DNA from 4 places in the Vreelandella janggokensis genome. Region 4 is predicted to be linked to each of the others. Evidence: predicted binding sites of a transcription regulator. Region 4 holds the regulator's gene; each other region holds the start of a gene.
What was found. The regulator FNR, encoded in region 4, switches genes on or off when oxygen is low (the NO sensors DNR and NnrR bind a similar motif). The targets are predictions, from matches to a motif close to TTGATNTANATCAA.

Region 1 (3,103 bases), on a different contig from region 4:
CCGTATTGCAGCCACAGGGTACCTATCAAATACACAGCAGGTAATACCACGATGGTCATGATAACGCCGATAGCCACCAGGGGTTGATGAAAGGCAATCAGGGTGGTTGCCGTTTCGGCAAGTTCGATACGGTTGCTCACCCCGCTGTAGCTGAAACTGACAAACGGGTAGGAGACGGCCAGTAAAAGCGCAATAAGCGAGGCCATCGCGAGCGCCATGCTGCGCTGGGCGGGGTACCGGTTACGCTTGACCAGGACATGCGAGCAACGTGGGCAGCAGGCTTTTTCACCGGATTTAAGGGGGGGTAACGCTGCTATCCAGTCACATTCGTGACAGGCGCGCAGGCGCCGCCTCTGGGTGCGGGTCTCCGGCGGTTGTTGGTCAACAAGCGGTGCATTGACCTTCAAATTGGGGTGTTTAGGTAGCCAGTTCTGGGACAAATGGTGATCTCGCTAGCGTGAGTAGGCAAAGCAATACGCTCTCGTTTATAAGTCTGTCAAATGTTGGGTAAAATTCATCGAATCGTGAATAGGTTGTCGTTGACCTTGAGCGATGAATGAATAATGATCGCCACGCTCATTTGCCGCTTATACGGTCATGTCTGGCCATTCAAGGCTCAGATCATCGACACCCCATGAAAACGCCATCCAAAGGAACCTTATGTTACTTGCTCTTATCGCCGTTGTCGTTGGCTTGATACTGCTTATCTGGAGCGCTGAAAAATTTATTGATGGCGCCGCGGCGACGTCCCGGTGGCTGGGGCTTTCCCCCCTGTTGATTGGCATGCTGGTCATCGGTTTTGGTACATCGGCTCCCGAGATGATGGTATCGGTACTGGCAGCAATGCAAGGTAATCCGGGGTTGGCGGTGGGTAATGCCTACGGTTCCAACATCGCCAATATTGGTCTGGTGCTGGGGTTTGTTGCTTTACTGGCCCCATTGGCCGTGCACTCGAGCGTCATTCGCAAAGAGATACCGTTGTTACTGGTAGTGATGCTGGTAACCGGGCTGATGCTATTGGATGGTTGGGTAGCCCGCTGGGAGGCGGTCTGTTTATTGCTGGCATTGGTGGTATTTATCGTTATCAGCGTTGTGCGTTCTAAAGGCCAGCAGGACGATGCACTTGTCTCGGAAGTGGCGGAAACGCTGGATAGCAAGCCCATGTCGCGCGGTAAAGCCATTATGTGGACCCTGGTTGGTCTGGTGCTGTTGATTGCCAGTTCACGTCTTTTGGTCTGGGGGGCTGTCGAGATCGCTGTCGCGTTTGGCGTCAGTGACCTGATCATTGGCTTGACCGTTGTGGCGATTGGTACCTCATTACCTGAGCTGGCCTCATCGATTACCGCACTGCGACGTAATGAACACGATATGGTGCTCGGCAATGTCGTGGGGTCGAACCTGTTCAACAGCCTCGCCGTGGTGGGGTTGGCAGGCGTCATTACACCGATTGAAACCGGCCAGGAGGTGCTTCAGCGTGACTGGATTGTCATGCTGGTGATGACGGTGCTGATGATGTTGTTCGCGTTCTCCTGGAAAGGGCGCCCACGGCGTATCAACCGTTTTGAGGGCGGTGGTTTATTGGCGCTTTTTATCGCCTATACAGGCTATCTGGTGAGTGTGGTGGTGTTGGCCTGAGTCGCTTGTCGCAACAGTCGCTATTGGTTGCGACTTAAAAATTGACCTGCGTCAACGCGACACGGTGAAAACCCAAAACGCATGCCGCATCCATACCTTCTAAGCTGTAAACTCAAGGGGTTGTTGATCAAATAAGCTTAGTGACTATAAAAAGAAGAGCGTGATCCAAAGGGGCTCACCTAAGCTTGTTTTAAACCTTTGAAACGAAGGTTCTATGGGGCCTTAGGAGGGAGTTATGGAACTTGATCCGCTATTGCTATCGAGACTCCAGTTCGCATTTGTTGTGTGTTTTCACGCTATCTTCCCTGTCTTCACGATTGGGCTGGCGTCCTACATTGCCGTGCTGCACGGGATATTCTATAAAACGGAAAACGATGCCTGGGATCGCCTGGCACAATTCTGGACCAAGATGTTTGCCGTTGTGTTTGGCATGGGGGTGGTGACAGGCATTGTGATGTCGTTTCAGTTCGGTACGAACTGGAGCAACTTTTCTTTTGCCACGTCAAATTTCCTTGGGCCTGTACTCAGTTACGAAGTGGTCACCGCTTTCTTCCTTGAGGCGGCGTTTCTGGGTGTATTGCTCTTCGGGCGTGGAAAAGTGCCAGAAGGGGTGCACCTTTTTGCCGCGATCATGGTGGCGGTCGGAACCTTTATTTCCTCGTTCTGGATCCTCTCTGCCAATAGCTGGATGCAAACACCTGCGGGCTATGAAATGGTGGATGGTCGCTTCCATATCACTTCCTGGATGGCGGCAATTTTCAACCCCTCCTTCTGGTATCGCTTTGTGCATATGGGCATGGCGTCGTTCCTGACCGGTGGTTTTGTGGTCGCAGGTGTCAGCGCCTGGTTCCTCCTGCGTCACCGTGATGTTGAAGCCAATAAAAAAGCCCTTTCAATGTGCCTGTGGCTGTTGCTTTTCCTGGCGCCAGCGCAGGCTGTTGTCGGTGATTTCCACGGCCTCAACACGTTAGAACATCAGCCAACCAAAGTGGCGGCAATGGAAGGTAATTGGGAAACCCAGTCCAACGTGCCACTTTTGCTGTTCGCCTTGCCCGATCAGGAAGCTCAGGAAAACCGCTTTGAAATCGGTGTTCCCAGCCTGGCCAGCCTCATTCTGACCCATAGTGCGGACGGCGTAGTCCCGGGTATCAACGAAATGGCGCCTGATGAACAGCCCCCTGTGGCGCTTGTCTTCTGGTCGTTTCGTGTGATGGTGGGGATTGGACTTTTGATGATAGCCGTCGCGACGGTTGGCTTGTTTTTACGCCGTGGAGGACGTTTCTTCCAGTCGCCGCTCTATCTTAAAACACTGGTAGGTATGATTATTTCCCCTTTCCTGGCAGTGCTGGCCGGCTGGGTGGTCACCGAGTCGGGGCGCGCGCCATGGCTGGTCTACGGTGTCATGACCCATGCTGAAGGGTTAACCCCTTCGCTGACAGGCGGTATGGCGCTGTTTACGCTGCTGGGC
Region 2 (3,103 bases), 550 kb from region 4:
GAAAGGCTTCGAGGGTTCGAATCCCTCCTCCTCCGCCAAAAACATAGATTAAGCCGCTGATTTCAGCGGCTTTTTTGTTCCCTGCTTATAACTGACCCACACCTTGGCCCACACTTTCGTATTGGCTTCTACAGAATCACAGTGAACGCCTTTGGACGATTCTCCTTTTTAGACATCGCAAATTTATCGGCTCGTAGTGGATTGCTTCCACTTTCATTGAATGGATGAAGCTTTCCACGCAGGCGTTTTCCCAGCAGTTGCCTTTAAGGCTCATACTTTGACGCAACTGCTGCGTTCGCAGCCGATCCAGGTAGGCGCGTGAACAGTACTGGCTTCCATGGTCACTGTGACAGATCACCCCGATGCGGAAATTGCGTCGCCACAGCGCCATTTCCAGCGCATAGCAGACCAGGTAGGTCTGCCGTCATCCTGTTATTCATGGACCAGCCGACGACAGAGCGCGAATACAGGTCAATGATGACGGCTAGATACAGCCAACCTTCAGAGCTCATCAGGTACGTGATGTCACCGGCCCACTTCTGGTTCGGGGCGGTTGCCACAAAGTTCTGCTCCAATAAGTTGGGCGACACAGGCAAGCTATGGTCGCTGTCTGTGGTGACGACGAACTTGCGGGCAGCCTTTGGCACCTACGACTGGCGCCGCATACTGGCACCTATCGTTTTGACATCATATGGGTGACCATCGGTCACCAGTGTAGCCTGAATGCGTCGAGCCCCATTGAGCTGCTTGCTCTGGCCGAATGCCTCTTTCACGCGACGAGCATCATGCCATGAGATATGACATTGAGTTTGTAGCTGGGTCGTTCGGGTTGCTCGCGTGCATTGCGTCGCTTCAACAGCAAAGAGTTGCTGATCACCGACAGCGAGCTGGTGGTCATGTCGATAACACCAATTATCGGGTGCAACAGGCTGATGGCGGCGCGTTCGTTGGTGCCGGCGATCATCATCACGACGTGGAGGCCCGAGGTCATGCATGACGCGAATGGCTGCTACCAACTCCTGCTTGATGGTATCAGCCACGGCCACCTGACACAGAGCCTTACCACCGACGGCGATGGTTACCACGTTGCCCCTTTTTTCTAGTCCCTACTACAGTACCGATTAACGAAAGACTGCGTTTTAATGACAACTCCAAGGCTCTTTCTTGGCGTTGTCTTTAACGTTCTGGTCGACGAAGCGGTAATACTCTTCCTTGAAGCAGTTCCATCGGTCAGCGCTGACCTCGATCCCATGGCGTATAAGGATCTTTTCGACATCATCAATGCATAGCCGCAGCGCATCGTAAGCGAGACAGATATGCCTGTGTTTTTCGTCGTAGACTACCTTATCCATCCCGTAAAGCTGATCGATATCCGCTATTGCGTCGTCGATGCGCTCACGCTCATGGCGTTGGATTTTTAAATTCCGAGTCACTAATGTGTTTTCGGAAACGCCTAAGCGATGCTCTTGATGTTTCGGTTTCATAATGATCCCCCGCATGATTTAAAGGGTGTTTCACTCCTTATTTGCTTTATCGCCGTGCCCACCGTGATGTCGATGCATAAAAAAATGCATCAATGGACAGGCTGCCAAAAAAAGTAAAGGTAAGGCCTGAAAGAGGTGAAAGCGGTGATCTGTTCCCATCAAGTAACCCACCAAAATGACAAACCCGGCAAGCGGTATCCACATCATCAGCAGACGGCTAGTTTTTTGACTCATAGGCACTCCTATAGCACTTCAGGGGGTAAAGAGGTAACGGTTGTTTGTCGATGGTTATATGCCCTCGTTACCCCAAAAATAGCCCGTTAATCTGAATTTAAACTGAAATTACACGCCGTAGTTATCTGAAGTCGCCTAGTTTTTTATAACATATCAACCTGAAACAGATTTCAAAACGGTCGACAAAAATTGACTTGTGACAATATTGAGGTATCGGGTTTGGTTTCTCTTTGACCTGCGGGCTACCTATAGGTTGTAGGCTTATAACGGAAGTTAACTCTGTCTTCTTCCATTTTTATTGGAGTAAGGCGACTTCTCGACCCGCAACACGATGAGAGGAAATTGATATGGCTAAGTATAAGAAGATCGTTGCCATTGCGTTGGCTGCAAGCCTTGGTGCCACAAGCAGCGCCACCTTCGCTCAAGGCATGAACCAAGGCGCCCAAGGTCAGGGCGGTATGATGGGCGGCCAAAGCGGCATGGGTCCTGGCATGATGATGGGAGGCCAAGGTGGCATGATGCCTTGCCCCATGATGGGTGGTATGGGTCCGATGTCCGGCATACTCGACGACGAACAAATGAGCTCGATGCGCGAGATGCGCCAGGAACATCGCTCTACTCAATTGGAGCGGATGGGCGAAATGATGAACCTGAGTGATGACATGATGATAATCATGCAGGCCGAGCGGCCTGATCCGGAGGAAGTAAAAGCGCTGCACGGTCAAATGGCTAACCTACATGGCGACATGATGGCCGATAAAGTGAGCATGCATAATCAGATGCAGGACCTGTTGACCGACGAGCAGCGACAACAGATGAAGGGAAACATGCCAAGCCACCATGGCCAGCAATAAGCCTTGGTGAGTACCACTTTGTGAATTAGGAGTGATGCCATGTGCCGATGGAAGCTGTGATGGCACTGTTTGACCAAAAACCGGATATCGACGGTACTGGTTTAGCCGGTATTGCGATTGATACACCGTGTACACCAAGGCCGCAAGACGAGCCTTACTAGGTATTCGCGTTTACGGATCAGGGACATAAACCCTCTATAATGCTATCAGTGGGTCGGGCTATTCTCCCAGGCACGGCGCATAGCTTGCGGGTGCTCTACTATTTTTCGACTCTCGGTGGTCATCGACTTAGGTGCGGGACATGCTTGGTTGATTAATCAGGAGGTCAGATGATGACTCTTTTGGAGCAATACAGCTTACTGCTGGCACTGGCGATTGGCGTCGTAGGCAGCGTTTTCTGTCTGTATTCGCTTGCCCGCGCGATAGGCCTGACACGTCAGGAGCCGGGCAAGGATGTGCCGGCGAGTTCCGGAGCTCTGTCGCGGGATCCGGTATGGGGGCGCTATCACGCCCGCTACTACGGATATGGGT
Region 3 (3,103 bases), on a different contig from region 4:
CGGGCGATGGCCCGACGGTAGGTGGACCGCTGACCAGCGATCCGCGAATTGCCGGTGTCTGCTTTACCGGCTCGACCCCGGTGGCGCAGATCATCCACAAGGCGCTGGCCGAGAACGCCGGGCCTGATGCCGTGCTAATCGCCGAAACCGGCGGGCTCAACTCCATGATCGTCGATTCCACGGCGCTCACCGAGCAGGCGGTACGCGACATCCTGATTTCCTCCTTCCAGTCGGCCGGTCAGCGCTGCTCCGCGCTGCGCATGCTGTATGTCCAGGAAGAGGCCCGGGACCGGTTGCTCAACATGCTCTACGGTGCCATGGACGCGCTGACCATCGGCGACCCCTGGAATACCGATACTGACGTGTCGCCGGTGATTGACGCCGATGCCCAACAGGAAATCAGCGATTATGTAGCGACGAACGAGAAGAACGGCAAGGTGCTGAAGAAACTTTCAGCGCCGGAGACCGGCACCTTCGTTACCCCGGCGGTGATCGATGTTGGCGGCATCGAGGATCTCGAGCGTGAAATCTTTGGCCCGGTGTTGCACGTGGCCACCTTCAAGGCGCGGGATATCGACAAGGTGGTCGATGACATCAACGGCAAGGGCTACGGGCTGACCTTCGGCCTGCATACTCGTATCGATGACCGCGTGCAGCAGATCGTCGAGCGCATCCATGTCGGCAACGTCTACGTCAACCGTAACCAGATCGGTGCTATCGTCGGTTCCCAGCCGTTCGGCGGCGAGGGCCTATCAGGCACCGGCCCCAAGGCCGGTGGCCCGCTCTACGTGACACGCTTCCGCCGCACCGCGGAGGCCGAGCACAGGAATGCACCAGAAGGAAAAGCGGTCTCACTGGGTGATCTCCAATCCGCGCTTGATGGACTGGATGCGCGCAACTGGGCGGTGCGACCCAACCGGATCGAAGTGCTACGCAAGGCGCTATCCGGCAAAGGCGGCGTGATACGCAAGGCGCTCAACGAGACGGCTGCGTTGGACATGACGCCGCAGACGCTGCCGGGGCCAACGGGTGAAAGTAACCGCTTGGCGATGTACCCGAAGGGAGCGGTTCTGTGCCTCGGGCCAACCCTGGATATTGCCATCGCCCAAGCCGCACAGGCCCTCGGTACTGGCTGTGCGGCCGTCTTGGTCGCGCCAGGCGCCGAACAGGCGGTGAAACCGCTGATTGATGCCGGGGTGCCCGTCGCCGGGCTTGATGGAAGCGTCTCGGCCGAGACGTTGAGTGACATCAAAGGTATCGCGGCGGTCGCCGCCGCTGGCGACAGCGACTGGACCTGTGAACTGCGCACAGCCCTGGCCAAGCGCGATGGCGCCATCATACCGCTCGAGACCCAAACCATCTCGCCGGATCGCTACGTGGTCGAACGCCATCTGTGCATTGACACCACCGCAGCCGGTGGCAACGCCAGCCTGCTGGCCACCGCCGAATAGACCGGTATTGAGTGGTTAGTGCCCTGGAGGGGGGGCAGCGGTTTTATGCGGCGCCCTCCTCCTTCCAGACTGTCTCAGCAATCAATCGTTAGCCACTCCTCGTGAGTGGCTTTTTTATTGGCAATAGCGTTTTTCTGGATTATCCAATTGACCGGTGGCCCGCCCCTGAATCAGGCCACTCCACATACCTCTCCTCTTTGATAATACCTGCCTAACAACCCTTGCCCTGGATCAATAATCCGCTCACTGGATCTCGTTACACTGGTCACATCGTTAAACGGCTAGCGAATAGCCGTCCAGCGTTGCAACGAGTCGTTTGAAACTGTCTGTTTTAACATCAGGAGTGCCCCCATGCGTAAAGCCGTCCTGCCTACCCTACTTGTATCCACCGTTGCCGCTGCGGCGCTGATAACCAGCAGCCAGGCTTTCGCTTACGGCGCGGGTGATGTCTTTACCCGCGTTGGTGTTGCCAAAGTCGCCCCTAAAAGCGACAACGGCTCACTGGCCAACGGTGCGTTGGCCGTGGATGTACAGGATGAAACCGAGTTTGCGTTCACCCTGGGCTACCGCTTTCTCGATAACGTTGGCGTGGAGCTCCTGGCGGCGCTTCCGTTCGAGCACGATATCCACCTGAACGGTGGTAATATCGCCTCCACCAAGCACCTACCGCCAACCCTGACGCTCCAGTATTACCCGCTGGGCGGCACGCAGTCCCGGGTACAGCCTTATGTGGGTGCAGGTGTTAACTACACCCACTTCTCCGATGAAGAGCTGACGACTGGTGATTTAGATCTGGATGACTCCTGGGGCGCGGCAGGCCAGGTAGGCGTCGACCTGCTGATTGATGACCACTGGGCGCTGAACGCTGCGGCTTGGTACATCGACATTGATACTGATGCCAGCATTAACGGTGCAGCGGCAGGTACCGTTGAGATCGACCCTGTCGTGGTCATGGGTGGCCTCAGCTATCGTTTCTAGGCTGACAGCCAATAACTCTCAGGCGTTATCCACAAAGCCTGCCTTGCGGCGGGCTTTGTTGTTACATCGGCCTTCAGTTTTCAGTGACGACCTTATCCACTCTCTCCACAGCCCGCACAACGAGCAGTTGATGATGGGCGGGTGTCTGCTCCTGCTGCAAATAGGCCGCCACGGCGGGTGCCACCTCACATTTGGCCGGCATCGGCCCACAAGCTTCAACCAGCGACTCCAGGCGCGCGATAAATACAAAGCGCAGCCACTGGAGCAGCGACATTGTATCGACACAGAACGGCTGCTGGCTGGAAAAAGCCGCTGTCTCAGGGATTGGCATACGCCATAGGTCAGCGGCCTTTAGCGTCGCTTCAAGATCAAGAAGCGCGGTATGAAGCTCGCGATGTGCGCCCATAAACCACCTATGTTGAATCAGATATTTAAAGGGCATTATCCCAACTCTATGGCTGAGTTGCCACTCATCCACCGAGATCTTCGTTATTCACAGATTCACAGAAAACCTGCAAGAGACTGTGGATAAGCTATGGAAAGGTATCGCATCCGCGTTCCCCATGCGGGTTGGCGATGACTGTTTAATTTTTAACCAGACAGTAAAAAAGGCGTGATATTATCAATGCCTACGGCTGACAGGCTGCTATCCGCAAGGTAGAGTGCAGGCTTGC
Region 4 (3,103 bases):
CTATTACCATGCAACATGATCTTGTTCATTTTGATCCAGCGTTGGCGACTGCCGACGCGACATCCAGCTTATCCGAAGCGGCTGACACTTCGGAGTCCCAAGATGTCAGACAAAAACGCGAGTTCAATAAGCTGCAAAAGCGGCTCCGCCGTGAAGCGGGCAATGCGATTATCGACTATCGCATGATCGACGAAGGTGACCGCGTCATGGTGTGCCTGAGCGGTGGCAAGGATAGCTACACCATGCTGGAAATGCTGCTCAGCCTGCAGCGCAACGCGCCGGTCAACTTCTCGCTGATAGCCGTCAACATGGACCAGAAACAGCCGGGGTTTCCCGAGCATGTGCTGCCGACCTATCTCGAGCAACGCGGTGTGGACTACCACATTCTGGAACGTGATACCTATTCGGTGGTGAAGGAGAAAACCCCCGAAGGCAAAACCACCTGCGCGCTGTGTTCGCGCTTGCGGCGCGGGTCGCTGTATGGCTTTGCCGAGGAAATCGGTGCGACCAAGATCGCCCTGGGGCATCACCGGGAAGATATCCTGGAAACGCTGTTTTTGAACATGTTTTTCGGTGGCAGTTTGAAATCAATGCCGCCCAAGCTGCTCTCCGATGATGGCAAGAATATCGTCATCCGGCCGCTGGCCTACTGCAAAGAAGCGGATATTGCCGAGTACGCGCGTTTGATGGCGTTTCCCATTATCCCCTGCAACCTGTGCGGCTCCCAGCCCAATATGCAGCGCCAGGTGGTCAAGGAAATGTTGGCCGAATGGAACAAGAAACACCCTGGCCGCCTGGAAAGCATGTTCAAGGCCGTCACCAACGTCGCGCCTTCACAGCTGGCCGACCGCGACCTGTTCGACTTTGCCGGGCTGGAGGCCAAGCAGGCGGAATTGAGGGCTGGGCGTATTCAGGCGCTCAACGTCGGTTAAGCGGGCTCTTCTTCGGCGAGTCGTTGAAGCTTCGCCATGTCGAGAATGTTTACCTCACGACCGGAAATGGCTACCACGTCCTGGGACTGGAAGCGACTGACAATCCGGCTGACGGTCTCAACGGCAAGGCCCAGGTAGTTGCCGATATCAGCCCTGGGCATGGAAAGACGGAAGCTATAGGGCGAGTAACCCCGGCGACGGAAGCGATCGGAAAGCGTGACCAGGAAGGTTGCCAATCGCTGATCAGCGGTCTTGCCCGATAGCAGACGCATCATCCGCCGGTCATTGCGCAGTTCTTTGCTCATGCTGCGATATATCTGGCCGCGTAACTCGGGCAGTTTCTCAGACAGTTGGTCCAGGCGGTCAAAGGGAATCTCACACACAGTGGTGGTTTCCAAGGCGATTACGCTGCCGGGGTAGTGCGGCTCATCGATAGCATCAAGCCCCACCAATTCACTGGGCAGGTAAAAGTTGGTCAGTTGGTCATGCCCGCCACCTTCGCTGGTGACCTGCTTGAGGCTACCAGAGCGCACCGCATAGACACTGTTGAAGGCATCCCCCTGATGAAACAGATGCTCTCCTTTCTTGAGGGGGGCGCGTCGCCGAATGATCGCGTCAAATTGATCGATATCCTCAAGCTCCAGTGCCAGCGGCAGGCACAGCGAACTCAAGCTGCAGGTCTGGCAGCGTGCTTCGTGCAGGACGGCGCGCCGCCGTTGCGGGGCTTCCAGCATTAGAGTCTCCAAAAGAGAATTCGTATGTTCATTATGGAAGCGTGTGCCCATGAATAACAACTGCTAAACAATATTCGAGTAGTGGTTGTCGGTCTGAGAAAGCAAGCGTGCATCAAAGGCCATGGCCAGGTGGCGTATTAACAGGCGTCCGACAGGCGTCACCTCCAGTAAACTGCCGCGGATATCGATCAAGCCGTCGTGTTGCGCCTGCTCCAGGGCGTTCAAGGCCGATTGAAAATAATCTCGCGCATCGACCTGCCAGCGCTCACTGAGCGCTGACAAGTCGAGCCGCATATCGCACATTAAACGCTCGATGGCTTCACGGCGAAGCAGGTCGTCTCGACATAGCCGTATGCCGCGTTGTGTGGCCAGTTGCCCTTGGTCAATCGCCGCCTCGTAGTGCTCAAGCGTGCTTTTGTTTTGTGCGTAGCTGTCATTCAGGCGTGAAATGGCGGAGACCCCAAGGCCGATAAGGTCGCATTGGGCGTGGCTGGAATAACCTTGAAAGTTGCGTTGTAGCGTACCGTGACGCTGGGCGATGGCCAGGCTGTCATCAGGGCGGGCAAAATGGTCCATGCCGATATGCACGTAGCCGGCGGTTGTGAGCAATTCAATCGTGATGCGCAGCATCGCCAGCTTTTCGTTGTGACTGGGTAGCTCGGCATCAAGGATCCGTCGCTGTGGAGGGAAGCGCTGGGGCAAATGGGCGTAATTGAAGACCGACAGGCGTGCGGGGTTCAGCTCGATCACCTGGCGAAGGGTTTGTGCAAAGCTGTCTGGGGTTTGTCTGGGCAGGCCGTAAATCAAGTCGAGGTTTAACGAACGGAAGCCCAGTCGATGGGCTTCGTCCATCAACGTTTCGGTTAGCGCCCGCGGCTGGGGGCGATTGATCGCCTTTTGAACCCGTGGATCGAGGTCTTGTACGCCCAGGCTCAAGCGATTGAAACCCAGTGACTGTAGATGACGCAGCGTCAGCACATCGGCTTCGCGAGGGTCGATTTCGATGGCATAGTCGCGCTCAGGGGCGTCTGAAAGCCCGAAGTGCGCATCCAGCTTATCCACCAGTTCGCTCATTTGATCGAGAGTCAGAAACGTCGGTGTGCCACCGCCCCAGTGGAGCTGTTCAACCGGGCGTCGGGTATCCAGATGCTGCGCTGTCAGCGCCATTTCCGTGTCGAGCCTTGCGAGGTAGGGCGCGGCGAGCGCGGTGTTTTTGGTCGCGATCTTGTTGCACGCACAGTAAAAGCAGACTTTGCGGCAGAAGGGGACGTGCACATACAGTGATAGTGGTCGTTGAGCTTCGTTACTGCGTTGCAGTGCCGCGCTAAACTCGTCGGCAGTGAACGCCGCGTCAAAGGATAGCGCGGTCGGGTAGGATGTATAGCGCGGTCCGCTTTTCGCATAGCGATGGAGGCGGTCAGGGGCCCACACCGGCGA

Region 1: the regulator FNR is predicted to act here: its motif matches at 1,677-1,690, upstream of QC816_RS16115 (cytochrome ubiquinol oxidase subunit I).
Region 2: the regulator FNR is predicted to act here: its motif matches at 1,908-1,921, upstream of QC816_RS03070 (DUF2933 domain-containing protein).
Region 3: the regulator FNR is predicted to act here: its motif matches at 1,673-1,686, upstream of QC816_RS17915 (OmpW/AlkL family protein).

Annotation. Positions count from the first base shown of each region.
Region 1 is NZ_JARWAJ010000006.1:225,473-228,575, forward strand. It holds gene QC816_RS16105 (paraquat-inducible protein A) at 1-440, opposite strand, end outside; gene QC816_RS16110 (calcium/sodium antiporter) at 661-1,635, shown strand; gene QC816_RS16115 (cytochrome ubiquinol oxidase subunit I) at 1,871-3,103, shown strand, end outside.
Region 2 is NZ_JARWAJ010000001.1:658,787-661,889, forward strand. It holds tRNA gene QC816_RS03050 (tRNA-Ser) at 1-38, shown strand, start outside; partial or broken gene QC816_RS03055 (IS3 family transposase) at 176-776, opposite strand; gene QC816_RS03060 (hypothetical protein) at 770-991, opposite strand; gene QC816_RS03065 (cation transporter) at 1,140-1,484, opposite strand; gene QC816_RS03070 (DUF2933 domain-containing protein) at 1,515-1,718, opposite strand; gene QC816_RS03075 (Spy/CpxP family protein refolding chaperone) at 2,066-2,572, shown strand; gene QC816_RS03080 (NADH-quinone oxidoreductase subunit A) at 2,902-3,103, shown strand, end outside.
Region 3 is NZ_JARWAJ010000009.1:28,456-31,558, reverse strand. It holds gene putA (bifunctional proline dehydrogenase/L-glutamate gamma-semialdehyde dehydrogenase PutA) at 1-1,451, shown strand, start outside; gene QC816_RS17915 (OmpW/AlkL family protein) at 1,803-2,429, shown strand; gene QC816_RS17910 (YqcC family protein) at 2,503-2,835, opposite strand.
Region 4 is NZ_JARWAJ010000001.1:110,687-113,789, forward strand. It holds gene ttcA (tRNA 2-thiocytidine(32) synthetase TtcA) at 9-932, shown strand; gene fnr (fumarate/nitrate reduction transcriptional regulator Fnr) at 929-1,666, opposite strand; gene hemN (oxygen-independent coproporphyrinogen III oxidase) at 1,730-3,103, opposite strand, start outside.